Regions from separate parts of the Escherichia fergusonii ATCC 35469 genome, predicted to be linked through region 4. Evidence: predicted binding sites of a transcription regulator. Region 4 holds the regulator's gene; each other region holds the start of a gene.

Region 1 (3,941 bases), 570 kb from region 4:
GTGCGGCATTTTCTCTGCCGGGATGTCCTTTGCGATGAACGCCGCAAAACCGATGCATGAAGCCGCTGCCGCACTAGGCGTCGATCCACTGTATGTCGCTCTGCCAAGCTATGTTGTCATCATGGGCGGTGGCGCAATTATCAACCTCGGTTTCTGTTTTATTCGTCTGGCGAAAGTGAAAGATTTGTCGCTAAAAGCCGACTTTTCGCTGGCAAAACCGCTCATCATTCAAAACGTATTGCTATCGGCACTTGGCGGTTTGATGTGGTATCTGCAATTCTTTTTCTATGCCTGGGGACACGCGCGCATTCCGGCACAATATGACTATATCAGTTGGATGCTGCATATGAGTTTCTACGTGCTGTGCGGTGGAATTGTGGGTCTGGTATTGAAAGAGTGGAAAGATGCCGGACGTCGCCCGATTAGCGTACTGAGCCTCGGTTGCGTGGTGATTATCATCGCCGCCAATATCGTGGGTATGGGGATGGCGAGCTAAACTTTTTGCGCACTGAGATGACGCCACTGGCTGGGCGTCATCCCGGTTTCGCGAGTAAATACCACTGAAAAGTAGTTACTGTCTTCAAACCCACACTGCATTGCAATCTCACCAATCAGTAACCGACTATGTTGCAAAAGATACTGAGCATGGCAAATCCGTACCTGTCGTAAATACTGGTTAATTGTCATCCCCGTCTGCTGGCGAAATTGTTGTCTGAGTACCCGCTCGCTGCATGATTCTTGCTGACAAAACCTCTCCAGCACAAAAGGACGTTCAAGGCTTGCTGCCAGCACGGTTATCAATTTATCCAGCAACGTTTCATGGGCGCTGATTGGCAGATTGTCGCTGGCATAACGATATCGTTGCAGGGTCATCACCAGTTGCCCAAAAAGCAGTTCCGCCATGTTGTTGGCGTGTGCGTCGCGGTGCGTGCTCTCATGTTCCAGTTGGCTGATAACCTGTCGCGCCTGCCCCATGCCAAGGCTTCCCAGCCGCCAGTGAGGGCAATGTTTCGTACCAGAAAAGCCCGGAATAGCGCTTTGCCAGTCGAGATTTAGTGTTAGCCGCTCCGGGCAGTAGATGATGTTTTGTAAAACCAGGTCGTTGACGGAAGTATAGGAGTGGCGATCATCAGCATGAATATAAAACAAATCACCACGGGTAATGCGGTAAGGCCGACCATTCAGCACATGCAGGCCGTTTCCGCGCCATACCAGCACCAGTTCACAAAATTCATGAGTATGTTCTGCAAAAACATCCTGCGGATAGCGATCAGCCACAGCAACAGCTTGTTCGTCATCAGCAAAAAAGTCTTTTTTCAGCAAAGTTAATTGAGTCGCCACCGTTTCTCCCTGGTCTGGTTCCTTGTGCATTATTCGCAATCAGGTGGCGAAATACGTTGATTCTATTCGCGTTACTGCAGAGAAGCGTCGCGCCCCTGGCGAATCTCACGCGGTGACCAGCCAAACTCTCGGCGAAACAGCGTCGAAAAGTGATTACTGTCAGCAAATCCGCAACTAAAGGCGATGTGGGTTACGCTGTCATCACTGTGACGCAGCAAATGCCGGGCCTTCACCAGACGCAGACGATTAAGATAGCGTTGCGGGGTCAGTCCGGTGTGCTGTTTAAGCTGGCGATGCAACGTGCGTAACGAAAGCGCAAAGCGATCAGCAATTGCTTCCCAACTAACCGCTTCTGCAAAGTGATCTTCAAGCCAGGCAATCAAATGATTAAGGCGTGCATCGGTATTCTCATCACCTTCCAGCAGACTGTTTTTGCGTAGCGCCACCAGCAGCTGCATAAATAAGATTTCGCGATTTGCCACGGTCGATAAATCCTGCCCGGCACTGACTTGTTCCAGCCGGGTAATCAACTGACGCACCTGTTGTAACGTGTGCTGATCAATACGCCAGTGTGAGGGGTAATGCCCATTGCACTCCTGCGGCAATAACTGATGTAGCCCTGCCAGAAAGCGGAATTTATCTGGCGAACGGTATAGCACATTTGTCAGATTTAGATTATCGGTGTGTTCGTACATATGTCTGTCACTATCGCGAATAAAACAGACCATACCGCCACTGATGGTATAGGGCTGTCCGTTCAACACATGAATACCGGTGCCATGTTCAACAATCACAATTTCATGAAAATCATGGTGATGTTCAGGAAAAGCACCTTGCGGTAACCGTGGTTCGATCGCCACTGATACCTCTTGTGCCGGGAAAAAATCAACGCTATGTAATTTCGTCATAATGATTTCCTGATGTGACTATCTCTGCCTGAATGGTAATCAAGCACCGATAACCCCACCTTAAATTTTCGACATAAAAGCGCGTAAATCCGGTCAATTTTTGAAGATATATCAGGAAAATTCGCGAATTGCGGCGAGCGTCACATCCGCTAAAAACGGCAAAATGTGAGAAGTATCACCCTTACCTTTGCCATGTTGCCAATGGCACATTTTCCTGTCAGTAACGAGAAGGTAGCGAATTCAGGCGCTTCTTAGACTGGTCGTAATGAAATTCAGCAGGATCACATTATGACCTTTCGCAATTGTGTCGCCGTCGATCTCGGCGCATCCAGTGGGCGCGTGATGCTGGCGCGTTACGAGCGTGAATGCCGCAGCCTGACGCTGCGCGAAATCCATCGTTTTAACAATGGCCTGCATAGCCAGAACGGTTATGTCACCTGGGATGTGGATAGCCTGGAAAGTGCCATTCGCCTTGGATTAAACAAGGTGTGCGAGGAAGGGATTCGTATCGATAGCATTGGGATTGATACCTGGGGCGTGGACTTTGTGCTGCTCGACCAACAGGGTCAGCGTGTGGGCCTGCCCGTTGCTTATCGCGATAGCCGCACCCATGGTCTGATGGCGCTGGCACAAAAGCAACTCGGTAAAAGCGATATTTATCAGCGTAGCGGCATCCAGTTTTTGCCCTTCAATACGCTCTATCAGCTGCGTGCGCTGACGGAGCAACAACCTGAACTTATTCCACACATTGCTCACGCTCTGCTGATGCCGGATTACTTTAGTTATCGGCTGACCGGCAAGATGAACTGGGAGTATACCAACGCCACCACCACGCAACTGGTCAATATCAACAGCGACGACTGGGACGAAACGCTACTGGCGTGGAGCGGGGCCAACAAAGCCTGGTTTGGTCGCCCGACGCATCCGGGTAATGTCATTGGTCACTGGATTTGCCCGCAAGGTAATGAGATTCCTGTCGTCGCCGTTGCCAGCCATGACACCGCCAGCGCGGTTATCGCCTCGCCGTTAAATGGTTCACGCGCCGCTTATCTCTCTTCTGGCACCTGGTCATTGATGGGCTTCGAAAGCCAGACGCCATTTACCAATGACACGGCGCTGGCAGCCAACATCACCAATGAAGGTGGGGCGGAAGGTCGCTATCGGGTGCTGAAAAATATCATGGGCTTATGGCTGCTTCAGCGGGTGCTTCAGGAGCGGCAAATCAACGATCTTCCGGCGCTTATCGCCGCGACACAGGCACTCCCGGCCTGCCGTTTTATCATCAATCCCAATGACGATCGCTTTATTAATCCTGACGAGATGTGCAGCGAAATTCAGGCTGTGTGTCGGGAAACGGCGCAACCAATCCCGGAAAGTGATGCTGAACTGGGACGCTGTATTTTCGACAGTCTGGCGCTGCTGTATGCCGATGTGTTGCATGAGCTGGCGCAGTTGCGCGGTGAAGATTTCTCGCAACTGCATATTGTCGGCGGCGGCTGCCAGAACACGCTGCTCAATCAGTTATGTGCCGATGCCTGCGGTATTCGGGTGATTGCCGGGCCTGTTGAAGCCTCGACGCTCGGCAATATCGGCATCCAGTTAATGGCGCTGGATGAACTCAACAATGTGGATGATTTCCGTCAGGTCGTCAGCACCACCGCGAATCTGACCACCTTTACCCCTAATCCTGAC
Region 2 (3,941 bases), 1.1 Mb from region 4:
TAGCGGTAATACTGATTAATAACGCCAGTACGATAATATTTTGCCGTGCCGAGGACCACCCCGACCTGGCGGTAGGGGAGATCTTGCAATTCATCGTAAATATAAGGTGCGGTTTTCCAGCTCATCCAACGATCAAGGCCGAGCACAGTCAACAGCAGTAAGCCGATCAGGACTAACAGGCTGTAGAAAACGCGCTTTAACATGCAGTAGGCTCAGTTGCTGAATGAAGTTTTACTCAGGCTACTTTACCCGCTGCTTTTGCGCAAGAAACGGCAAACTGTTTGCCGGGATTTTCGACACCAGAAGGGAGCAGAAATGCCGGATGCACTACGTTTATCCGGCACTGATGTTAACCGAGCAGAACACGGTCGATAGTATTACAGCCAAGCGCTTTCAGAGTCGCTGCGGTTGCATCCCATTGAATCAGCGGCGCATCAGCTTTCTCAGCCAGAATCGCACGTTGAATATCCGGGTAATCATAACCTTTGAGATTCAGCAAGATTAACGCGCCCTGTAACGGCGGCAGCGTTGGGTTAAATGCGGCGTTTTCAGCGTAGCTGCCGCTGAAAATACGACCATCTTTACATTCCAGCGCCACACCGCTCGGAGATTTACTGTAAGGCATGTGTGAACGGTTAGCCGCCGCAATTGCTGCCTGAGAAAGGGCATCACCAGTGAGCGCGAAACCATGATCCTGTTCGTCCATCAGCAATGTTTTAATTTCCAGATCTTTTGGACCAAAGGCATCAGGCAGATAGTCACGTAACGCGTGTGCTTCGCGGCCAGGCAGATGAATACGCAGATCCAGACCGCTATTAAGTTCATTCATAAACTGACGGCAGTGACCACAAGGGGTGTAGTTAACGGTGATGGCAGCAAGCGCTTTCTCACCGCTCAACCAGGCATGGCTAATTGCACTTTGCTCGGCATGGACAGTTTGCTGCATGGTGGCGCCAATAAATTCCATATTGGCACCGAAATACCATGTACCACTTACGCCACGTGCAATTGCACCAACGTTAAAATTCGACAATGGCGTACGTGCACAAGCTGCAGCCAGCGGGAGTAGTGCGAATGCCAGCGCGTCTTCGTCCAGCCCCGTAGCGCTCTTCAGCGAAGAGACCTGCTCCCCGGTCAGTAAAGCAGGAAAATGCTTGTCTGCCAGAATTGGGGCCAGTGCAGATTGCAAGTTATCTGCGAGTTGGGCAAAAGCAGTTTGAAAACGTGGATGCATGGCGTTGCCTCGTAACAGTGTAATGGGATAACAGTTTACGAACCCACCCTATCTTTATATGTGATCTGAATCTCATTAAATGTGCAACATATGAAACACGTATCAAAAATGTGCGACGTATCGCAAATTTTATCCTACTACCGCCAGAATGATCGGGAAAATAAACGGTGCAACCACCGATGTGATAATCCCGCAAATCACCAGCGCCAGCGAACTAAAGGCGCCTTCCTGATAATCCAGCTCTGCACAACGTGCGGTTCCTAATGCGTGGGAAGCTGTACCCATTGCCAGACCACGAGCGGCTTTAGTGCGAATACGCATGGCATTCAGTAACGTGTGACCAAATACTGCGCCAAGAATACCGACAAAAATCACGCAAACCGCGCTCACGGCCGGGATGCCTCCGATGCTACCGCCAACAGCCATTGCGATAGGCGTGGTAACGGATTTCGGTAATACAGAGGCCGCAATTTCAGGTGTAGCACCCATCAGCAAGGCAACCGTGGTCCCGGTGACCATTGCCACGACACTACCAATAAAACAAATCGTGATGATCGATTTCCAGCGTGCGCGGATCTGGTGAAGTTGCTCATATAAAGGATAAGCCAATGCCACAACAGCAGGTTGCAGCAGATCGTTTAATATTTCGCTGCCTTTAAAGTAGTGATCGTACGGAATACCTGTCAGTAGCAGAAAAGGAATAATGACCACCATTGCCACTAACAATGGATTTAATAATGGAATTTTAAAGCGAGCCGCCAGTTTGCGTGCGGCGAAAAAGACGATCAAGGTCAGTGGTAATGACCACCAGATATACGCCATCATTCTTTCGAACCCTTTTGCCCAACCACTTTTCGTTCGCCATGCACTAGCTGCGAACTCCAGCTAACAACTAAGAACACCACCAGGGTGCTAATTGCGCAGGAAACCACTACCGGGCCAAACTGCGCGCGCAATAGATCGAAATACTGCATAACGCCAACGCCAATTGGCACAAAAAGCAGCGCCATATAGCGAATCAGTAAATAGCATCCGGGGTTAACCCATTGTGCGGGCAGAATTTGCAGTGCCAGCAGTACAAACAGAATCAACATGCCGATAATGCTGCCTGGAATGGTGACCGGAAGGAGAGATGCAATGAAAATACCTGCATACAGGCAGGCATAGATCAGTACGAAAGCACGTACATACTGCCAGATAGTGTTTAGTATCTTACTCATGATAAACGTCCTGGATGAAGTGGATTCATCATACAATTAAACTCAAAAATGTGCTACCGATCACATAAAGAAATCTGAGCATAGTCGTTCCTCTCACCAGGAGCACTGGGCATCTCCCCTGATAATCGTCGCCAAATCTGGGCAAAACGGTTTCTGCAGTCGTTAACATAACTGTCACATAGACAAAGCATAGAGTCGTCTCCAGGCTTTGGTGCACAGATATTGAAGCACTTTAAACAGTAGAGCGGAGACGTTACCATAGCGCCTCATTTTTTCGTGGGTAAAAATATGCGTGTGTTACTGGCACCGATGGAAGGCGTGCTCGACTCTCTGGTGCGTGAATTACTGACCGAAGTAAACGATTACGATCTTTGTATCACCGAATTTGTTCGCGTGGTTGATCAACTCCTGCCAGTTAAAGTCTTTCAACGTATCTGCCCGGAGCTGCAAAATAGTAGTCGGACACCTTCCGGTACGCTGGTGCGCATCCAATTACTTGGTCAATATCCACAGTGGTTGGCGGAGAATGCTCTCAGGGCGGTGGAACTGGGATCATTTGGGGTTGATCTTAACTGCGGCTGTCCTTCAAAAACAGTTAATGGTAGCGGTGGCGGAGCGACATTATTAAAAGATCCTGAACTTATCTACCAGGGCGCGAAAGCGATGCGCGAAGCGGTGCCTGCTCATTTGCCAGTGAGTGTAAAAGTGCGTTTGGGATGGGACAGTGGTGAGCAAAAATTTGAAATTGCCGATGCTGTGCAGCAAGCGGGGGCCACGGAGCTTGTGGTTCACGGGCGGACGAAAGAGCAGGGCTATCGCGCCGAGCATATTGACTGGCAGGCGATTGGTGAAATCCGTCAGCGACTGACGATTCCGGTGATCGCGAATGGAGAAATCTGGGACTGGCAGAGCGCACAGCAATGTATGGCGTTAAGTGGCTGTGATGCCGTTATGATTGGGCGCGGGGCATTAAATATTCCCAACTTAAGTCGGGTGGTGAAATACAACGAGCCGCGTATGCCGTGGGCACAAGTTGTTGCATTATTGCAGAAATATACGCGTCTGGAAAAACAGGGCGATACCGGGCTATATCACGTGGCACGAATTAAACAGTGGTTAGGTTATCTGCGTAAAGAATACAGCGAAGCGACAACATTATTTCAGCAAATCCGCGCATTAAATAATTCCCCTGCTATCGCGCAGGCTATTCAGGCGATAAAACTGTAATCGTTGCAAGGCCGGGATAACTACCCGGCCTTGTGGGAAATCTTCAGAAAATCATTTTAAAAACGCCCGTCACTACCAGTAACCCGATAATAAATATAACCAAAACTGCCCAGAGTAAAATTTTCATTGGCTTTCCTTTTTTGTTAAAACTTCGTTAAGTATAGGAAAGGAAACGACGCGCCGCGAATTCCAGGAGTTATCTAAATATGACGTAAGTAATCAGCCCGTTTCTATACTTATTGTTTTAGAGACTCCGTGGA
Region 3 (3,941 bases), 1.8 Mb from region 4:
CCAGCTGCGCCAGTTCCGCAGAAAACTCTTCATCCAGCCGTTGCAGCTCATCGTTAGTGTGTGCTGACGTCATGGCAAAGAATACGCTGGTAACACGGTTTAATAATTCCCCGCTTTGTTCCAGGGCGAGGATCGTATTGGTAAAATCGGGGGCGGCATTAACTTGCAATATTGCCGCAATTTCTGCCCTTTTCTGTCGCATTCCTTCGTCAAATGCAGGGCGGTAATGGCTATCTTTAATCAGGTCAAAATGCGGGGCCTGGTACGGTAAAACGCTTTTGCTCAAAAATGGATTCGTGTTCGGCATATCTTGCTCCAGTTCAGCTCTTCCCCTTAGGTTAAGCATTGGCGGTTACAGGCGCAATGTTGTAATCCTTATTACCCGCCCTCAGTTAACGCGTGCTATGTTATTAGCTTCCGAAAAGTGCTGAGGAACAGTGAAATGATCGTTTTAGTTACCGGGGCTACTGCAGGTTTTGGGGAAAGCATCACGCGTCGTTTTATCCAGAACGGCCATAAAGTTATAGCGACCGGGCGTCGCCAGGAGCGACTTCAGGAGTTGAAAGATGAATTAGGCGCAAACTTATTCATCGCCCAGCTCGATGTACGTAATCGGGCAGCCATTGAAGAGATGCTTGAATCGTTACCGCCTGAGTTTCGCGACATTGATATTTTAGTTAATAACGCCGGTCTGGCACTGGGGCTGGAACCTGCCCATAAAGCCAATGTTGAAGACTGGGAAACGATGATCGATACCAACAATAAAGGGCTGATTTATATGACTCGCGCTGTACTGCCAGGCATGGTTGAGCGCAATCGGGGGCATATTATTAATATCGGTTCCACGGCAGGTAGCTGGCCCTATGCTGGTGGCAACGTCTATGGCGCCACAAAAGCGTTTGTCCGTCAGTTCAGTCTGAATTTACGTACAGATTTACATGGTACAGCGGTACGTGTAACAGATATTGAACCCGGTTTAGTCGGCGGCACTGAATTTTCTAACGTCCGCTTTAAAGGCGACGATGATAAAGCCGGTAAAACTTACGAAAATACCGTTGCGCTGACGCCAGAAGATATAACTGAAGCGGTCTGGTGGGTTTCAACTCTACCCGCGCATGTCAATGTGAATACCCTTGAAATTATGCCCGTTACCCAAACTTATGCGGGTCTAAACATTCATCGCCAGTAATTTTATACCCGGCTTAATCGCCGGGTTATAGCTTAAGGCAAAAAAGTGGTAAACTTGTAAGGTTTACTCACTGAAAAGCCAGAACAATGACCGTCGAAACACAACTCAATCCCACACAACCTGTTAATCAACAGATTTATCGTATTCTTCGTCGCGACATTGTGCATTGCCTGATTCCGCCAGGTACTCCGCTGTCAGAAAAAGAGGTTTCTGTACGTTTTAATGTTTCGCGCCAACCAGTGCGAGAAGCATTTATTAAACTGGCTGAAAACGGCCTTATTCAGATACGTCCGCAACGTGGAAGTTACGTAACTAAAATTTCACTTTCACAGGTACTAAACGGCTGTTTTGTACGGCAGGCCATTGAATGTGCTGTTGCGCGCCGCGCCGCTTCGATGATTACCGAAGGCCAGTGTTATCAACTGGAACAAAACCTGCAGCTACAACGTATTGCCATTGAGCGTAAACAACTAAACGACTTTTTCGATTTGGATGATGATTTTCATCAGAAGCTGGCAACCATTGCCAATTGTCAGTTAGCCTGGGATACCGTAGAGAATATTAAAGCCACCATAGACCGGGTGCGTTATATGAGTCTCGATCACGTATCTCCCCCTGATATGCTGTTGCGCCAGCATCTGGATATTTTTACAGCTCTGCAAAACCGCGATGGTGATGCAGTCGAAAAAGCAATGACGATCCACTTGCAAGAAATTGGCGAATCCGTTCGTTTAATTCGCCAGGAGAACAGTGACTGGTTTAGTGAAGATTAATATCCTCCTGAATACATGCCGGATACAGGTGATTATCCGGCATGTTACAAAATTTTATAATTGCTTTACCTCCGACAATAATCATTATTCTTTTTAGCGCTATTCCCCCTTGAAAATGTCAACTGATGCCATCAGATAATCCTTACCGCGATTATGGTAATAAATACCCTTCTTTCCATGCATATATTCATCAAAAAAGATGTGAATTTGATCAAAAACAAAAAAATTAAATGTAAAGAAGCGTATTTATATGGCGCCCGTTACGTGGGCTTCGACTGTAATTCAGAAAGGAGAAAAACACCTATGACGACCTACGATCGTAACCGTAACGCAATTACCATCGGCAGCCGCGTAATGGTTAGCGGAACTGGCCATACTGGTAAAATCTTGTCCATTGACACTGAAGGTCTGACCGCTGAAGAAATCCGCCGTGGCAAAACCGCAGTAGTTGAGGGATGCGAAGAAAAACTGTCCCCTATGGATCTGATCCGCCTTGGCATGAACTAATGGCGTGATTTCAGTTTCTTATCCGGCCTACAAACTCTTTTATTTCAATCAATTTTCACGAGTTTGCAGGCCTGATATGTCGTTCAAATTACTTTAGTTTTGCCGCGTATTTTGCCACCGCGACCTTTGCACCTTCTGCCAGAAGCAATTGATATGCCGCGCTAACTTTAGCAGTGAAAGCTGTTACTTTTGGTAATTCCGCACCAAAGATCGCTTCTATCGCAAACAAGGCCTTAACGCGTTCTTCACCTTCTTTACTGCCAGCCACCGCTTTCTGCAGCAACGGTAATAGCGGATCACTCACTTCAATCGCATTTCCCTGCTCGTCCACACCGCCGACATAGCGCATCCATGCTGCAACACCTAACGCCAGTAAATCAAATTCACTATTATGGGCAAGATGCCAGCGTACTGAATCCAGCATTCTCTGCGGCAGCTTCTGGCTGCCATCCATGGCAATCTGCCATGTCCGATGGCGTAATGCCGGATTGCTGTAACGCGCAATTAAGGAATCCGCGTACTTACCTAAATCAACACCCTGTACTTTTAACGTCGGCGCTTGCTCATGGAGCATAAGTGAATGTGCCGCCAGGCGGTAATTCTCATCAGCCATACATTCGTTAATATGCTGATAACCTGCCAGATACCCAAGATACGCCAGGAAAGAGTGGCTACCGTTAAGCATACGCAGTTTCATTTCTTCATAAGGAAGAACATTGGATACCAGTTCTGCCCCTGCTTTTTCCCATCCAGGACGCCCGGCAACAAAATTATCTTCGATCACCCACTGGCGGAAAGGTTCGCAGGCAACAGCAGCCGGATCACTGACCCCCGTTAACTGCGTTATTTTGTCCAGACTCTCGTGAGTAACTGCCGGAACAATACGGTCAACCATGGTCGATGGGAAAGTGACATGTTGCTCAATCCATCTGGCAAGCTCACTGTTCAATGCTCTGGCATAAGTGAGGATAACATTGCGCATCACATGACCATTTTCTGGCATATTGTCACAGGACATCACCGTAAAAGCAGACAGCCCTGCAGATTTACGGCGTGCCAGTGCTTCGACCACAATGCCTGGCGCCGTTTTCGGTTGTGTCGGGTTATGCAGATCAGCCACGATCATCGGGTGATCCAGCATTAATTCCCCTGTTGCCGGGGAATGACAATAACCTTTCTCGGTAATGGTCAGTGACACAATCGCTACTTGTGGTTCACACATCACGGCCAGCACACTTTCCAGGCCATCTACCTGTGCATGAAGTGCGTTTTTAACAACGCCAACAACCCGTGCAGTCCAGTTGTCAGCAGACATTTCAGCCACGGTATACAGGTTATCCTGTTGTTTAAGATCTGCTATCTGCTGCTCACCACCGATCAGGTTGACTTCATGAAATCCCCAGTCACTACCGTGTTCACTCGCCAGAATATCGGTATATACGGCCTGATGCGCCCGGTGAAAAGCGCCAAAT
Region 4 (3,941 bases):
ATCGCCTGATTCAATGAGTTATACAGAGTGTTATGCGCCTGATTCACCCGCATTCGCTGCCAGGCCAGTGGCGTAGGTTGCGGATCCTCGCTCAGAATCAAACGAATCGCTTCCTGATAGGCTTCTAAAGCGTCATGGGCGTTCTTACGCAATAACCCGCTCTGCCACTGCGGCCACAGCCAGACGGTACCGCCGAAAGCAATTAAACAACCAATAATGGTATCGATAAGACGCGGAAGGATGTACTGCTCACCGTTCAACCACAATAGTTGCAGGGTATACACTGCGGTAATGGTAAAGCCGACCGTCGCCCAGCCGTAGTTTTTGCGCAATATCAGGTAGCTGGCGAGGGTGGTAATCAGCATCAACGTCAGGGTGTAACCTTCGGGAATTTTAAAGTGCAGCGCCACGCCCGCAATGATTAACCCGACCACGGTTCCCACGGAGCGATTCACAATCCTCAGACGGGTTGCGCCATAGCCATTTTGCGTCACCAGCAATACCGTCATCAGGATCCAGTACGACTTCGGCAGATGCAGTGCGGTGCCCATCAGGCTGGCAACGCTTAACATCACACTGAGTCGTCCGGCATTGCGTAGCGCCGGAGACTTTAGTGACAGATAACTTTTCAGTGCCGGCAGTAACGGCATTCGCCGCTGTTTATCGGCCAGTAAATCACGGGCATAGAGCGGTTTTTGGGTGCGTAGTACACGAGCGATGCGGCTGAAGTGCCAATAGCAGAATTGCCCAACAGGATTATCCGGATGCTGGCGGGCGATTTTTTCCAGTGCGCCAATTTGTTTTTCCATCGTAAAGCGCGTCGGCAGGCGATGGTAAAGAATGTCATCAGCCAGCACGCGCAGGCGAGTGGCGACAGTTTGCGCATTCCAGCGGATAACTTCTTCCGCATGGCTACGCTCGACCAGCTTTTGCACCTCTTCCGGCTGATGCAAGCTGACCGAAATATGTTCCTGTAAATCCAGCGCCTCCTGGAAAATACGCAGCATCCGCTTGTAGTCAGTATTATTTTGCGCGGAAAGCATATGCATTTGCTGATAGCACTGAGTAATTAAATCGACCGCTTTTTGCTGGCGCACCAGCAGTGGTGGCAATGCTTTTTCAGGATCGGTGTGCTGGGTAAGCAGGCTGTATTTGGCTTCGCAGTAATCCGCCAGTTCACGGTACAGCAGACTTAGTGACTCGCGTAGCGGTTGTTCGCGCCAGATCCAGAACCAAAACCAGTTAAACAATCCGTACCAGAGAGTGCCCAGCGCATAGATGAGCAACGGTTCCCAGACTGGCATGTATCCCGCCAGACTGAGGGTAAAAATGGCGGCGAGCAGCGATGCGGGAAGCAATTTTGCGTGCAATGGCCCCAGCTCAGCAGTGACACCAAGCACCAGCGTTAATCCGGTCAGCAAAAAGGGCAGGGGAACATCTTTTGCCAGTAACAGCTGTGTCAGCAAGCTACAGGTGGCAAACAGTGACGCACCAATGATTAAGCGTTTGAAAAAACGTTTATGAGGCGTATCAAGGCCCGCAATATTGCAACAGGCAGGAACGAGGGAGAAGAGCAGACCGAATCGTAATTCGCCAAGCATTAACCCAACGGCCACGGGCAAACATAGCACTAGCGTTTGTCGTAGTGCATAGTTGATATCGGGGTGATAAATCAGTCTGCGCCACATCGGGGGAAACAAAATGGCGCGCTACTCAGTAACGCGCCACTCCGACGGGATTAACGAGTGCCGTAAACGACGATGGTTTTACCGTGTGCGGAGATCAGGTTCTGATCTTCCAGCATCTTCAGAATGCGTCCCACGGTTTCACGAGAACAGCCGACAATCTGACCGATTTCCTGACGGGTAATTTTGATTTGCATACCGTCCGGGTGAGTCATGGCATCCGGTTGTTTTGCCAGGTTCAGCAGAGTCTGTGCAATGCGGCCCGTCACGTCGAGGAACGCCAGGTTGCCCACTTTCTCTGAAGTGACTTGCAAACGACGCGCCATCTGTGCAGACAGACGCATCAGAATGTCCGGGTTTACCTGAATCAATTGGCGAAATTTTTTGTACGAAATTTCAGCCACTTCACAGGCGGTTTTCGCACGTACCCATGCGCTACGTTCCTGGCCCTCTTCAAACAGGCCCAGTTCGCCAATAAAATCACCCTGATTCAGATAGGAGAGGATCATTTCTTTACCCTCTTCATCTTTGATCAGCACTGCCACAGAGCCTTTAACGATGTAGTACAGCGTTTCCGCTTTTTCACCCTGGTGAATAAGCGTGCTCTTGGATGGGTACTTATGAATGTGGCAATGAGACAAGAACCATTCGAGAGTCGGGTCTGTTTGCGGTTTGCCAAGCACCATGCGCGGTTATCCTCTGTTATAAGCTTTCTCCAGAGCCAGAAAACGCCGCTGTCTCTGGATTGCCGAAATGTGCTTCCCGCTATCTGGGAAGAGGCTGTCAAATACGTACTGCATCTGTTATGTGAAGTCCGTTACACACATGCAGTACATCAATGTATTACTGTAGCATCTTGACTGTTTTAGCATAGCTTTCGCCGTGTGTCTCCTGGTGTCTCGCTTCAGCTTGACTCAGGTCGCCTTCTGTTGCGCGATTTGGTCAGTACGCGTACGCTGTGAATAAATTTGATGCAGTGGAGTGGCAAAAATGCAAGCGCGAGTGAAGTGGGTCGAAGGGTTAACTTTTTTGGGCGAATCCGCATCTGGTCACCAGATTTTAATGGACGGCAACTCTGGCGATAAAGCGCCAAGTCCGATGGAAATGGTGTTGATGGCGGCGGGTGGTTGTAGCGCCATTGATGTGGTTTCTATCCTGCAAAAGGGGCGTCAGGATGTTGTCGATTGTGAAGTAAAATTGACCTCTGAACGCCGCGAAGAGGCACCACGCCTGTTTACGCACATTAATCTGCATTTTATCGTCACCGGTCGCGACCTGAAAGACGCAGCAGTTGCGCGTGCGGTAGATCTCTCTGCCGAGAAATATTGTTCAGTGGCGTTGATGCTGGAAAAAGCGGTGAATATTACTCACTCGTATGAAGTGGTTGCCGCGTGATTTAATGTCAGGAGTACGATGCCGGATAATTGTTTATCCGGCATATTAGCAGAGTTACTCGATTTTCTTTCCTTCCATCAATCGTTGCACCAGTGGCAGCATAATTAACTCCATTGCCAGACCCATTTTACCGCCCGGCACCACTAATGTATTGATGTGGGAAATGAATGAGCCCTGCAACATCGCCAGCAGCCAGGGGAAATCGATCCCTTCCAGATTACGAAAATGGATCACCACAAAGCTTTCATCCAGTGATGGAATGCCCTTTGCTGCGAACGGGTTTGAGGTGTCGACAGTGGGAACGCGCTGGAAGTTAAGATGGGTGCGGGAAAACTGCGGCGTGATGTAGTTGATATAGTCTTCCATTGAACGTACTACTGAGTCCATCACCGCTTCTCGTGAGTGCCCGCGCTCGCTGGTGTCGCGGATCAGTTTTTGAATCCACTCAAGGTTAACGATAGGCACTACGCCGACCAGTAAATCCACATGCTGCGCAACGTTATGATGTGGTGTGACCACGCCGCCGTGTAGCCCTTCATAAAACAGTACATCAGTGGGTTCCGGTAAAGGTTGCCATGGGGTGAATGTCCCCGGCACCTGATTCCATGGTACGGCTTCGTCGTACGTATGCAGATATTTGCGTGATTTTCCTTTGCCGCTCTGACCGTATTCAATGAAGGTTTGTTCCAGCAGGCCGAAGTCGTTAGCTTCGGGGCCAAAGTAGCTGATATGCCGCCCGGCATCACGCGCCTTGCGGATCGCCATGTCCATTTCCGGGCGCGTGTAACGGTGAAAACTGTCGCCTTCCACCTCAGCTGCATGCAGATTTAACTGCGCGAATATTTTACGAAATGCGAGACT

The links. Region 4 encodes CRP, which controls carbon source genes, mostly activating them, when cyclic AMP is high. Its sites were predicted from a motif close to ATGTGANNNNNNTCACAT; they were not measured.
Region 1: the regulator CRP is predicted to act here: its motif matches at 2,378-2,395, upstream of rhaS (HTH-type transcriptional activator RhaS).
Region 2: the regulator CRP is predicted to act here: its motif matches at 2,503-2,520, upstream of EFER_RS11185 (CidA/LrgA family protein).
Region 3: the regulator CRP is predicted to act here: its motif matches at 2,162-2,179, upstream of ydfZ (putative selenium delivery protein YdfZ).

Annotation. Positions count from the first base shown of each region.
Region 1 is NC_011740.1:3,958,333-3,962,273, forward strand. It holds gene rhaT (L-rhamnose/proton symporter RhaT) at 1-496, shown strand, start outside; gene rhaR (HTH-type transcriptional activator RhaR) at 493-1,341, opposite strand; gene rhaS (HTH-type transcriptional activator RhaS) at 1,413-2,249, opposite strand; gene rhaB (rhamnulokinase) at 2,538-3,941, shown strand, end outside.
Region 2 is NC_011740.1:2,281,842-2,285,782, reverse strand. It holds gene sanA (outer membrane permeability protein SanA) at 1-203, opposite strand, end outside; gene cdd (cytidine deaminase) at 350-1,234, opposite strand; gene EFER_RS11190 (CidB/LrgB family autolysis modulator) at 1,364-2,059, opposite strand; gene EFER_RS11185 (CidA/LrgA family protein) at 2,056-2,454, opposite strand; gene dusC (tRNA dihydrouridine(16) synthase DusC) at 2,743-3,681, shown strand; gene yohP (small membrane protein YohP) at 3,725-3,808, opposite strand.
Region 3 is NC_011740.1:1,566,803-1,570,743, reverse strand. It holds gene dcp (peptidyl-dipeptidase Dcp) at 1-307, opposite strand, end outside; gene ydfG (bifunctional NADP-dependent 3-hydroxy acid dehydrogenase/3-hydroxypropionate dehydrogenase YdfG) at 443-1,189, shown strand; gene EFER_RS07760 (GntR family transcriptional regulator) at 1,276-1,962, shown strand; gene ydfZ (putative selenium delivery protein YdfZ) at 2,266-2,469, shown strand; gene EFER_RS07750 (mannitol dehydrogenase family protein) at 2,558-3,941, opposite strand, start outside.
Region 4 is NC_011740.1:3,385,537-3,389,477, reverse strand. It holds gene EFER_RS16735 (YccS/YhfK family putative transporter) at 1-1,688, opposite strand, end outside; gene crp (cAMP-activated global transcriptional regulator CRP) at 1,739-2,371, opposite strand; gene EFER_RS16725 (OsmC family protein) at 2,676-3,080, shown strand; gene EFER_RS16720 (phosphoribulokinase) at 3,135-3,941, opposite strand, start outside.